2 regions of the Streptomyces sp. 135 genome follow, and region 1 is predicted to be linked to the other one. Evidence: riboswitches for the same ligand, from Rfam matches in the RefSeq annotation. Region 1 holds a riboswitch; the other holds the start of a gene.

Region 1 (5,813 bases):
GCCTCGTCCGGCTTGAGCCAGGTGTACTTGAGGATCTCGGCCTTCGAGCCGAGCCGCTGAGAGCAGTACGAGCAGTCCTCCGGGCACAGGCCCGACTTGAGGTTGACCAGATAGTTGAGTTTCACCCGCCGCCCGAACCACTGCCGCCGCACCTTCCCGGCGGCGGCCACTACGTCCAGGAGATCGTCGTCGGACGTGGCCAGCACGGCCAGCGCCTCTTCACGGCTCGGCAGCTCGCGCCGAAGCCCCTTGTCCACCAGCGTGTTCAGGAGATCCATGGCGCTGATCCTTACGTACGGCAGTCTCCCCGGCCAAGGAGAGTTCGCACAACAGAAGCGGTTTGAGGTGTGGGTATTGCCACATACTGGCCAGGTGGCAGGACGGCTAGGGTCTGTGCAATGTCTACAAACAGCCACCCCGTGACGGGTGCGACGCGCGCGCCGTTCGACTGGCTCGACGAGCAGGCCGGGCTGCGCGCCGACGCCGGCCTCGTCCGCACCCTGCGCCCGCGCGCCGCCGACGCGGGCGGCCTCCTCGACCTGGCGAGCAACGACTACCTGGGGCTGACCCGGCACCCGGAGGTCACCGAGGGTGCCGCCGCGGCGGCCCGGCGGTGGGGCGGCGGCGCCACCGGCTCCCGGCTCGTCACCGGCTCCACGGAACTCCACGCCGAACTGGAGCGGGAGCTCGCCGATTTCTGCGGCTTCGAGGCGGCGCTCGTGTTCTCCTCCGGCTACGCGGCGAACCTCGCGGCGGTCACCGCGCTCGCCCCGCACGGCTCGCTGATCGTCTCCGACGCGGGCAACCACGCGTCGCTGATCGACGGCTGCCGGCTCGCGCGCGCCGTGACCCAGGTGGTGCCGCACAGCGACCCCGAGGCGGTGCGCAAGACGCTGGAGGCCCACGACGGCCCCGCCGTCATGGTGTCCGACTCGGTGTTCTCGGTGGACGGTGACGCCGCGCCGCTCGCCGAACTGGCGGACGTGTGCCGGGAGTTCGGTGCGGGGCTGATCGTCGACGACGCGCACGGCCTCGGCGTCCTCGGTGACGGCGGCCGGGGCGCACCACACGCCGCGGGCCTCGCGGGGGCCGCCGACACGGTGGTCACGCTCACCCTCTCGAAGTCCTTCGGCAGCCAGGGCGGCGCCGTGCTCGGACCCGCCAAGGTCATCGACCACCTGGTGAACGCGGCGCGTACCTTCATCTTCGACACGGGGCTCGCGCCCGCCGCGGCGGGCGCCGCGCTAGCGGCCCTGCGGCTGCTGCGCCGCGAGCCCGAACGGGCCGCCAGGGCCCGCCAGGTCGCCGCGGAACTGCACCGGCGCCTCACGGCCGAGGGCCTGTCGGCGGTACGTCCCGACGCCGCCGTCGTCTCCGTGCGCGCCCCGGCACCGGAATCGGCCGTGCGCTGGGCCGCGGAGTGCCGGGCCGCGGGTCTGGCGGTCGGCTGCTTCCGGCCGCCGTCGGTACCGGACGGCATTTCGAGGCTGCGGCTGACCGCCCGCGCGGATCTCACCGACGAACAGATCGCCGATGCCGTACGAGTGATCAGCCGCACCGCACCCCGATGAGACGGGCCGGCCCCGGGCGGGGGCAGGCCCGCGGTCAGCGGAGGCTGTCGACGAACGTCTCCCAGGGGCCGGGGGAGAAGAGCAGGGCGGGCCCCGCGGTGTTCTTCGAGTCGCGCACGGCCAGCAGGCGGGCCGCGGCGCGGGACTGGAGCAGGTCGTGCGTGGTCGTGTCGAGCGTGGCCGTCTCGACACAGTTGTTCATTCCGTTGCTGCGGCTGCTGCGCTGCCACCGCGCACCCTGAAGGGTGGTGCTGGAAGGTACGTACCGAGGCAGTGCGGTCATGGTGCCTCCTTACGCGCCGTCGCTTAGCCCGGCGATGAAATCCTCTGAGTCCTCGGGTGAAAGCGCCTGTTCCTGAAGGGAGTTGAAGGCCTCCACGTATGCCTGGAGGTCTTCTTTCCGTTCGAGATAGAGGCTACTCGTCAAGTGGTCGAGAACAACCACATCCAGATCAGCAATGTTCGGAAATGAGAAAATAACGAAAGGCCCGATGAGGCCCACATGCTCTCCGGAGGAGAACGGCAGCACCTGAAGTCGCACCTGTGGCAACTGCGCCACCTCCTGTAACCGTGCGAGCTGATGTGCGAAGACCCGCGGTCCGCCCACCGAACGGCGCAAAACCGCCTCGTCCAGGACCACGCTCAGCCGCACCGGAGGCTCCGCGCGCAGCACGTCCTGACGGGCCAGACGCACCTCCACCAGCGCGTCCACCTGCTCGTCGGGCAGCCCGCCGAGCGCGGCCCGTGTGACGGCGCGCGCGTAGTCGGGGGTCTGGAGCAGCCCCGGGACCACCGAGGTCTCCAGGGTGCGTACCCAACTCGCCTGCGCCTCCAGGCTGATGAAGTCGCGATAGGCGGCGGGCAGCAGGTCGCGGTACGCCTTCCACCAGTGGTGACGCCCCGAGGCGCCGGTGTCGTCGGCGCCCGCCAGGGCCACGAGCAACTCGCTGAGGTGGGCGTCCTTCACCTCGTACGCGTCGAGCAGGAGGCGCACGTCCGTGGCCTTCACACCGCTGCGGCCCGTCTCGATCCGGCTCACCTTCGACTGGTGCCAGCCGACCTTCGCGGCGGCCTGGCTGCTGGTGAGTCCCGCGAGGCCGCGCAGCGCGCGCAGTTCGGCGCCGAGCCGGCGGCGGCGCACCGCGGGGCCGTACTGCATGTCCGTCTCCTTCCGGACCGAGCCGTCGGGCATCCCGGCGGCAGAGCGGGGGGACAGAGGCGACAGTAGAGGAAGTGGCGTCCCCGCGCCCAAATACGGTCGGTCCTGGCAGAGTTCACCGCTTCGAGCGACAGATATATGCACATCTCGGTGGATCGCCACCCGTGACCGGCAAAGGAATGGGAGGCTGGCGCGAAGCACCAGTCCGGGGCCGTCCTCGAGTCATCCGCTCCGAGTCGGAGACCGACCCCGGTGGGAAAGGGACAGCGTCGCCATGGCAGATCACCAGGAAGCATCCGTCACTCTGCCGAGCGATCCCGCCTCGGTCCCGGCCGCCCGCGCGTACGTGGCGAACGTACTCACGGAATGGGGCCTGCCGGGCGAGGCCGAGGTGGCGGACACGATCAGACTCATCGTCTCCGAACTCGCCACCAACGCCGTGCAGCACACCAGAGGGCAGTCGCCCACCTTCACGGTGGACGTCGAGCTCGACCGGGACGAGCAGCTGCGGATCGGTGTCACCGACAGTCACCCGCGCTATCCGAGGCGGCTGCCGGCCGCCGTCCAGCAGGACAACGGCCGCGGCATGGTCATCATCCGCTGGCTGACCGCCGAATGCGGCGGCAAGCTATCCGTCAGCCCCACGGCGGAGGGCGGCAAGACCGTATGGATCGCCCTGCCCTGGACGGCGCCGGTCCAGCAGGGGCACCGCTGACGCCGCGCACCCGCCGCGCGGCCCGGCTCCGGCCGGACGCGGCGTGCGGGTCCACGGACCCCCGCGTCCGGCCGGGCGTGAGGGACGGGTCAGCGGACCCGGCCGTACCAGACGCTCTTGGTCCAGATCTTGTCCAGGCGTACCACGGTCCCCCTCTTCGGTGCGTGCCAGATGCGGCCGTTACCCGCGTAGATCCCGACGTGGTAGACGTTCCGGCCCGAGTGGAAGAACACCAGGTCGCCCCGGGTCCGCTGGGACTTCGAGATGTGCCGCGTCTTGTTGTACTGCGCGGCGGCGGTGCGCGGCAGCTTCTTGCCCGTGCGCTTGAACGAGTACAGCGTCAGGCCCGAGCAGTCGAAGCGGTTGGGCCCAACCGCTCCGTAGCTGTAGGGAGAGCCCTTCTTGGACGCCGCGATCTTGAGCGCTTTCGTTCCGTGGGTGGCTGCCTCGGCTTCCGACGTGAGCCCGGGGGCCACGACGGTGCCGCCCACAACGGCGAGGGTGAGGGCCGAGACGGCCCCGGTCCTGCCGAGCAGCGACGGAACGTGATTCAGCGCGGTCATGCGTAACCCTTCGTCAGCCGCCTGTGAAGGATGACCTGTCGGGTTCGGGCAGGCGAAGATGCCCGGCCGCGTCATGCTCTGCGGCTTCACCCCAAGGGCGTCGTCCGGACTTCCCGGACGGGCCCGCCTTGCTTGGGTCCTCCACTCCTGCCGGTGCACCGATGTCGACCGGTCAACCGGGCGGCGGCAGGACTCGGCGTCCGCCCGGATCGCCCCGCCGCTGTGGCGGGGTCTTGTCGTCGGAAGGGATCTTGACCCGAAAACCACTCGAAAACCGAGTCGAAACGACGTTTTGTGAGGCTCCTCACGACTGACCTGTTCGGGTGGACGCTGCCGAATTCGACTCCCAATGCCCCGTCTGGCGATGGCTCGACCAGCACCGGAACGTCCCATTCCGCCTTCGCCGTACGTATCCGGTGCGACTCTCGAACGCGTGATTAAGGAGCCCCTGCTACGCCAACTGAGGTAGCCCATCTGGTCGGTCGCACAGCGGATCCAGACGTTCCGGTGAGCGGAGCCCGTGCTTCAGCGGCCGCTGGGGGGGGGGCCACCGGCTCACCGGCTTGCCGACGGCGGCACGCCCACCCGTCCGGTCCGCCGCTCGCCGTCAAGGACGCGCAGGGCCCGGGCGAGCGTGGCGGCGTGCACCTCGCTCTCGCCGCGCCGGTGCATGAGGGCCAGCGCGTCCCGCAGGGCCGTCGCCCGGCCGACCAGGGCCTGGGCGGCACGCAGTCCGCCGTAGGTGTGCTCGGCGCGAGCGGGGTTGATCCGGCCGACCAGGTCGACGACTTCGAGGTAACGGTCGATCAACTCGGCCTCGGCGCGGGTCAGCGCGGGCAGTGGCGGCAGCTCGGGTGGCAGCATCCGCGGGTCACCTCGCCCCGCGCGCGCCGAGCGAGGTCTTGCGGCTCTGGACGATCCGGTCCACGAGCCCGTACTCCACGGCGGCCGGGGCGTCGAGGATCTTGTCCCGCTCGATGTCCGCGGCGATCCGCTTCTGGCTCTGTCCCGTGTGCCGCGCGAGGAGTTCTTCGAGGAGCCGTCGGGTCCGCAGGATCTCGTCGGCCTGGATCGCCAGATCACTGGCCTGCCCCTGGATCGGCTCGGAGAAGGAGGGCTGGTGGATCAGTATCCGCGCCCCCGGCAGCGCGTGCCGCTTGCCGGGCGTGCCGGCCGCCAGCAGGACGGCGGCGGCCGAGGCGGCCTGCCCGAGGCAGACCGTCTCCACGTCACAGCTGACGAACCGCATCGTGTCGTAGATGGCGGTCATCGCGCTGAACGAGCCGCCGGGGGAGTTGATGTACAGCGAGATGTCGCGGTCGGGCGCCGCGTACTCGAGGTGCGTGAACTGTGCCATCACGTCGTTCGCCGACGTGTCGTCGACGGGGGCGCCGAGAAAGACGATCCGCTCTTCGAGAAGCCGCGAGTACGGATCCAGGGTCCGCGTCCCCGAACTGGTGCGCTCGGTGAACTCGGGCAGGACATGACGTGCTGACGGACGGCGCATGGCGGGCCTCTCTTGCTAGGGGGCGGCGGAGGGTCCGGCTCTCCAAAAAATGTACAGGACGTACGTTTCCTTTGGGGGCGCTCAGCAAGGCAGCCTTCTGTCGACGACGAAGCTGATCTCGATGGCCTGACCGGGGAGGGTCAGTTCGGTGACGCCGAGGACCGTGGCGGTGGGGCGGTGGTCGCCGAAGTACGCCAGGTTGCCCTCCGCCGTCGCCGCGGCGTTCTGCCGCAGGTTCACCACGTACAAGTTCTGTGAGACCACCTGGTTCCGGGTGGCGCCGTAGTGGTCGAGGACC
Region 2 (5,813 bases), 3.0 Mb from region 1:
TCCTTACCCCGCCTACGCCTGGCTGCGCGAGAACTCCCCGGTGCACAGGACCACGCTGCCCAGCGGAGTCGAGGCCTGGCTGGTCACCCGGTACGCGGACGCGCGCCAGGCGCTCGCCGACCAGCGGCTCAGCAAGAATCCGGCCCACCACGACGAGCCCGCCCACGCCAAGGGCAAGACCGGCATCCCCGGCGAGCGCAAGGCCGAGCTGATGACGCATCTGCTCAACATCGACCCGCCGGACCACACCCGCCTGCGGCGCCTCGTCTCGAAGGCGTTCACCCCGCGCCGCGTCGCCGAGTTCGCACCGCGCGTGCGGGAGCTGACCGATCAGCTCATCGACGCCTTCGTGGCGAAGGGCGAGGCCGACCTCATCCACGAGTTCGCCTTCCCGCTCCCCATCTACGCCATCTGCGACCTGCTCGGCGTCCCCCGCGAGGACCAGGACGACTTCCGCGACTGGGCGGGCATGATGATCCGCCACGGCGGCGGCCCCCGCGGCGGCGTAGCCCGCTCGGTGAAGAAGATGCGCGGCTACCTCGCCGAGCTGATCCACCGCAAACGCCTCGACCCCGGCGACGACCTCATCTCCGGCCTCATCCGCGCCTCCGACCACGGCGAGCACCTCACGGAGAACGAGGCCGCCGCCATGGCCTTCATCCTCCTGTTCGCCGGATTCGAGACCACCGTCAACCTCATCGGCAACGGCATGTACGCCCTCCTCACCCACCCCGAGCAGCGCGCACGGCTCCAGAAGGCCCTGGCGGAGGGCGACACCGGCCTGCTGGAGACCGGCGTCGAGGAACTGCTCCGCTTCGACGGACCCGTGGAGCTGGCCACCTGGCGGTTCGCCACCGAGGCGCTGACCCTCGGCGGGCAGGACATCGCGGCCGGCGACCCCGTCCTCGTCGTGCTCGCCGCCGCCGACCGCGACCCCGAGCGGTTCGACCGGCCCGACACCCTCGACCTCGCGCGCCGCGACAACCAGCACCTCGGGTACGGCCACGGAATCCACTACTGCCTCGGCGCCCCGCTCGCCCGCCTGGAGGGCCAGACCGCGCTCGCGACGCTGCTCAGGCGCCTGCCCGACCTGCAACTCGCGGCCGACCCGGCCGATTTGCGGTGGCGTGGCGGGCTGATCATGCGGGGGCTGCGCACGCTGCCGGTGAAGTTCACAGACGCACAGAAAGAGGCACCGGAACGACCGGTTTCTGACGGCCCATCACAACTGTGATGTTGACGTGATCTCCGCTGCATCGACTTGTGACAAGCGTTCGAGTGCGGCTACGTTCACGTCGACTCGGGCACCCGGTGCCCAAGTCGCCGTAACAGTCTCCTGAAAGGCAACCGCATGCTCTCCGGCAATGGTCGTCACCGACGCCCCCGCCAGGCCCCGGCCCTCATCGTCGCGGCAGGAGTCACCGGATCCGCCATCGCCATCCCGCTGCTCGGAGCCACCAGCGCGAGCGCCGCCGAGACGGTGACGTGGGACAAGCTCGCCGAGTGCGAGAGCGGCGGCGCGTGGAGCGCCAACCCCGGGAACGGCTACTACGGAGGGCTCCAGCTCTCCGAGGACATGTGGGAGAAGCACGGCGGCCTCGACTACGCGCCGAGCGCCGACCAGGCCTCCAAGTCCCAGCAGATCGCCGTGGCCGAGAGGATCCTCGACGGGCAGGGCCCCGAGGCCTGGCCGAGCTGCGCCCCGATCGCCGGACTCACCGACGGCGGCGCGGCGGCCGACGTGGACCCGGGCGATCCGATCCCCCCGGAGCCCGCCGACTCGTCGGACAGGGACGACTCGAGCGACTCGAACGGTTCGACCGGTTCGACGGGGTCGGAGAAGTCGAAGGGCTCCCAGGACTCCGAGGGCTCGGGGGACTCCAAGGACTCCAAGGGCAAGGCCGCCGACAAGTCGTCGGACAAGGCCTCCGACGACGCGTCAGAAGGCCCCGGCTCCGCCGACGACGACGGCGACACGCCCGGTTCGGGCGACGCCTCCCGAGACAAGAATCACGAAAAGGGCGACAAGCAGGGCAACAGCGGCAACGGCGACAAGGGCGACAAGCGCCCGACGGACGGCAAGTCCGGGCGCGACGAAGCCCCTTCGGCCGGCACCCCCGGGTCGAAGGACCCGGCCGCCCCCTCCGACGACTCCACCTCCGGCCGTCACCGGGGCGACCACGCGGACGAGAGTCCCGCCTCCGGCAGCGGCGGCGACCGTCCGGGCCGGCACGCCTCGCGCGGCGGCGAGCGCACCGAGAAGGTCGCCGACGGGACGTACACGGTGCGTTCCGGTGACAACCTGTCGGCCATCGCGGACGACTTGGACGTCAAGGGCGGCTGGCACGAGCTGTACACCGAGAACAAGAAGACCGTCGGGGCCGACCCGGACCTCATTCTCCCCGGTCAGAGCCTCGATTTGGGCGAAAAGTAGGGGTAGTTGACGAACCGTCCACGGGGTGCTTCGCGCCGAATGTCGGTATTGGCGTAAGTGAGAGATGGGTCTCAGAAGCCCTGATCGCCTTTGAAATTCCGTGGATCGCGTGACTACCGTCGTCAACGCCCGCCACTGGTGGGCCCCGCCGGTCGGTACGCCGAATCCTGCCAACGGCCGGACGGGAACAGTCGTCGCTTCGAGCGCCGTAGGCAGGAGCGGGGGACCCAAGGTAAGCCGCCGGGTCCGCACGTCGAGCTCCGAGGAGGAGCGGGACGTACGGGACCGGCTAGGGGTGAAGTCGCACTCACGTGGTGCGGCCGGGCAACTTCACTGGCCCGAACCCGACAGCTCACCTCGCAGGCGTCGGTGAGGGGATCAACTCATGCTGTTTTCCAGCAAGGGCAAGCACCGCCGTCCGTCCAAGGCCACCCGTGTCGTCACGCTCGCCGGTGTCACCGGTGCCGCCGTGGCCGCCCCGCTGATGGCCGCCGGTTCGGCCTCCGCCGCCACCGGCCAGGAGTGGGACGCCGTCGCCCAGTGCGAGTCCGGCGGCAACTGGTCGATCAACACCGGCAACGGCTACCAGGGCGGCCTCCAGTTCTCGCCCTCCACCTGGGCCGCGTACGGCGGTACGAAGTACGCCCCGACCGCCGACAAGGCCTCCAAGGCCCAGCAGATCGAGATCGCCGAGAAGGTCCTCGCCGGCCAGGGCAAGGGCGCCTGGCCGCACTGCGGCGTCGGTCTCTCGGGCGCCGCGTACAACGGCGGCGGCCAGCAGCAGGCCCCGCAGCAGCAGGCCAAGCCGCAGCCGCAGAAGACGCAGCAGCAGGCCGCCCCGCAGCAGCAGGCCGCTCCGCAGCACAAGACGCAGCAGGCCCCGAAGCCGCAGCCCGCGCCGCAGACCGAGTCCAAGAAGACCGTCGAGACCCCGACCGGCAAGAAGGTCGAGAAGGGCGACGGCGAGTACAAGGTCAAGACCGGCGACACGCTGTCCAAGATCGCCGAGGCGCACGACGTCAAGGGCGGCTGGCAGAAGGTCTACAAGCTCAACGGCGACATCATCGACAACGCCGACTTCATCTACCCCGGCCAGCAGCTGCACCTCAGCTGACGGATCCGGTCACGGCCGTGCCTCGGCGGACGCACGGCCGTCCCGCCCCGTCCCCACGGGCTCCCCGCCCCGGTGCGCGTATCCCCGTACGCACCGGGGCGGGGCCATGTCCGCTGTTCGCTCCTAGCGAGCTACCGGCCAGTAGAAACGCGGGCTTCCATCCCGTTTCCCGGCCATTTGAGCCTTCCCCCGTCCCACGGGACGGGCGGTCGGCTGGCCTGGGGCCCGGAGCCGGTTAGGCTCAGGAGACGCGGGCCGAATCGGCCCGCGTAAACGCGTCACATCCCAGAAGGAGATGCTCGTGCCGTCCATCGACGTCGTCGTAGCCCGGGAAATCCTGGACTCCCGAGGCAACCCCACGGTCGAGGTCGAGGTCGGCCTCGACGACGGCAGCACCGGTCGTGCCGCCGTCCCGTCCGGTGCCTCCACCGGTGCCTTCGAGGCCATCGAACTCCGTGACGGTGACCCCAACCGTTACCAGGGCAAGGGTGTCGAGAAGGCCGTCCTCGCCGTCATCGAGCAGATCGGCCCGGAGCTCGTCGGCTACGACGCCACCGAGCAGCGCCTGATCGACCAGGCGATGTTCGACCTGGACGCCACCGACAACAAGGGCTCCCTCGGCGCCAACGCCATCCTCGGCGTCTCGCTCGCCGTCGCGCACGCCGCCTCCGAGGCCAGCGACCTGCCGCTGTTCCGCTACCTCGGCGGCCCGAACGCGCACCTGCTGCCCGTGCCGATGATGAACATCCTCAACGGCGGGTCGCACGCGGACTCCAACGTCGACATCCAGGAGTTCATGATCGCGCCGATCGGCGCCGAGTCGTTCTCCGAGGCGCTGCGCTGGGGCACCGAGGTCTACCACACGCTGAAGAAGGTCCTGAAGAGCAAGGGCCTGGCCACCGGCCTCGGCGACGAGGGCGGCTTCGCCCCGAACCTCGACTCCAACCGCGCCGCCCTCGACCTCATCCTGGAGGCCATCAAGGAGGCCGGCTACGTCCCCGGCGAGCAGATCGCGCTCGCCCTCGACGTCGCCGCGTCCGAGTTCTACAAGGACGGCACGTACCAGTTCGAGGGCAAGTCCCGCACGGCCGCCGAGATGACCGAGTACTACGAGGAGCTCGTCGCCTCGTACCCCCTCGTCTCCATCGAGGACCCGCTGTTCGAGGACGACTGGGCCGGCTGGAACGCCATCACCGAGAAGCTCGGCGACAAGGTGCAGCTGGTGGGCGACGACCTGTTCGTCACCAACCCCGAGCGCCTGGCCCGCGGCATCGAGGAGAACTCCGCCAACGCCCTGCTCGTCAAGGTCAACCAGATCGGCTCGCTGACCGAGACCCTGGACGCCGTCGAGATGGCCCAGCGCAACGGCTTCAAGTGCATGATGTCGCACCGCTCCGGCGAGACCGAGGACGTCACCATCGCCGACCTCGCCGTCGCCACCAACTGCGGCCAGATCAAGACCGGCGCCCCGGCCCGCTCCGAGCGCGTCGCCAAGTACAACCAGCTCCTGCGCATCGAGGAGATCCTCGACGACGCCGCGGTCTACGCCGGCCGCAGCGCGTTCCCGCGGTTTCGCTCTGCGAACCAGTAGGCACAGCGCTCTGCGAACCAGTAGGCACAGCGCTCTGCGAACCAGTAGGCACAACAAGGGCTGAGCTTTGTCCGAAGCTCACGTAGCCACGTAGTTGCGTACGTCCCCGCAGCCGGTCCCGTACCGTGTGCGGGGACGTACGTACGTGCAGGCGCAAGCTCTGGGGAGACGGAACCATGGCCAAGGCCGGGACCAAGGACCGGTTCTCCACCGCTACCCGCCTGCGGCTGCTCGGCGAGCAGACCGCGGAGCGGGTCTACCGCTCCCAGACCAAGCGCCAGGCGCGCCGCTCCCGGCTCACCGGCCGCGCGGCGCTCCTCGCGCTCGTGCTCTGCTCCCTGGTCGTCGCCCTCGCGTACCCGATAAGGCAGTACGTCTCGCAGCGCGCCGAGATCGACGACCTGCGCCGGCAGCAGGCCGAGCACCGGGCCGACGTCGAGAAGCTGCGCGACGAGAAGGCCCGCTGGCAGGACGACGCGTACGCGCAGCAGCAGATCCGCGACCGCCTGCACTATGTGCTGCCGGGCGAGACCGGGTTCACGGTGATCGACCCCGCCGCGGCCAGGAGCCGGCGCGCGGACCAGGGGGCGGTCGCACGCCCCTGGTACTCGAACGTCTGGGAACGCGTCGACAAAGCTGACAAGGCCGAGATGGCCGATAAGGCTGACAGGGCC

Evidence for each region. Region 1 has a riboswitch for cyclic di-AMP ahead of KKZ08_RS02420 (C40 family peptidase). Riboswitches for the same ligand answer to the same signal wherever they lie in the genome.
Region 2: it holds a riboswitch for cyclic di-AMP, as region 1 does, so the genes downstream of both, KKZ08_RS15775 (transglycosylase family protein) here and KKZ08_RS02420 (C40 family peptidase) in region 1, are expected to answer to the same signal.

Annotation. Positions count from the first base shown of each region.
Region 1 is NZ_CP075691.1:520,465-526,277, reverse strand. Features, by position in the region: gene bioB (biotin synthase BioB) at 1-278, opposite strand, end outside; gene KKZ08_RS02440 (8-amino-7-oxononanoate synthase) at 399-1,571, shown strand; gene KKZ08_RS02435 (DUF397 domain-containing protein) at 1,606-1,854, opposite strand; gene KKZ08_RS02430 (helix-turn-helix transcriptional regulator) at 1,864-2,730, opposite strand; gene KKZ08_RS02425 (ATP-binding protein) at 3,005-3,445, shown strand; gene KKZ08_RS02420 (C40 family peptidase) at 3,535-4,008, opposite strand; cyclic di-AMP (ydaO/yuaA leader) riboswitch at 4,012-4,188, opposite strand; gene KKZ08_RS02415 (hypothetical protein) at 4,564-4,872, opposite strand; gene KKZ08_RS02410 (ATP-dependent Clp protease proteolytic subunit) at 4,880-5,515, opposite strand; gene KKZ08_RS02405 (RidA family protein) at 5,597-5,813, opposite strand, start outside.
Region 2 is NZ_CP075691.1:3,519,754-3,525,566, reverse strand. Features, by position in the region: gene KKZ08_RS15785 (cytochrome P450) at 1-1,234, shown strand, start outside; gene KKZ08_RS15780 (transglycosylase family protein) at 1,352-2,434, shown strand; cyclic di-AMP (ydaO/yuaA leader) riboswitch at 2,629-2,815, shown strand; gene KKZ08_RS15775 (transglycosylase family protein) at 2,820-3,548, shown strand; gene eno (phosphopyruvate hydratase) at 3,844-5,139, shown strand; gene KKZ08_RS15765 (septum formation initiator family protein) at 5,316-5,813, shown strand, end outside.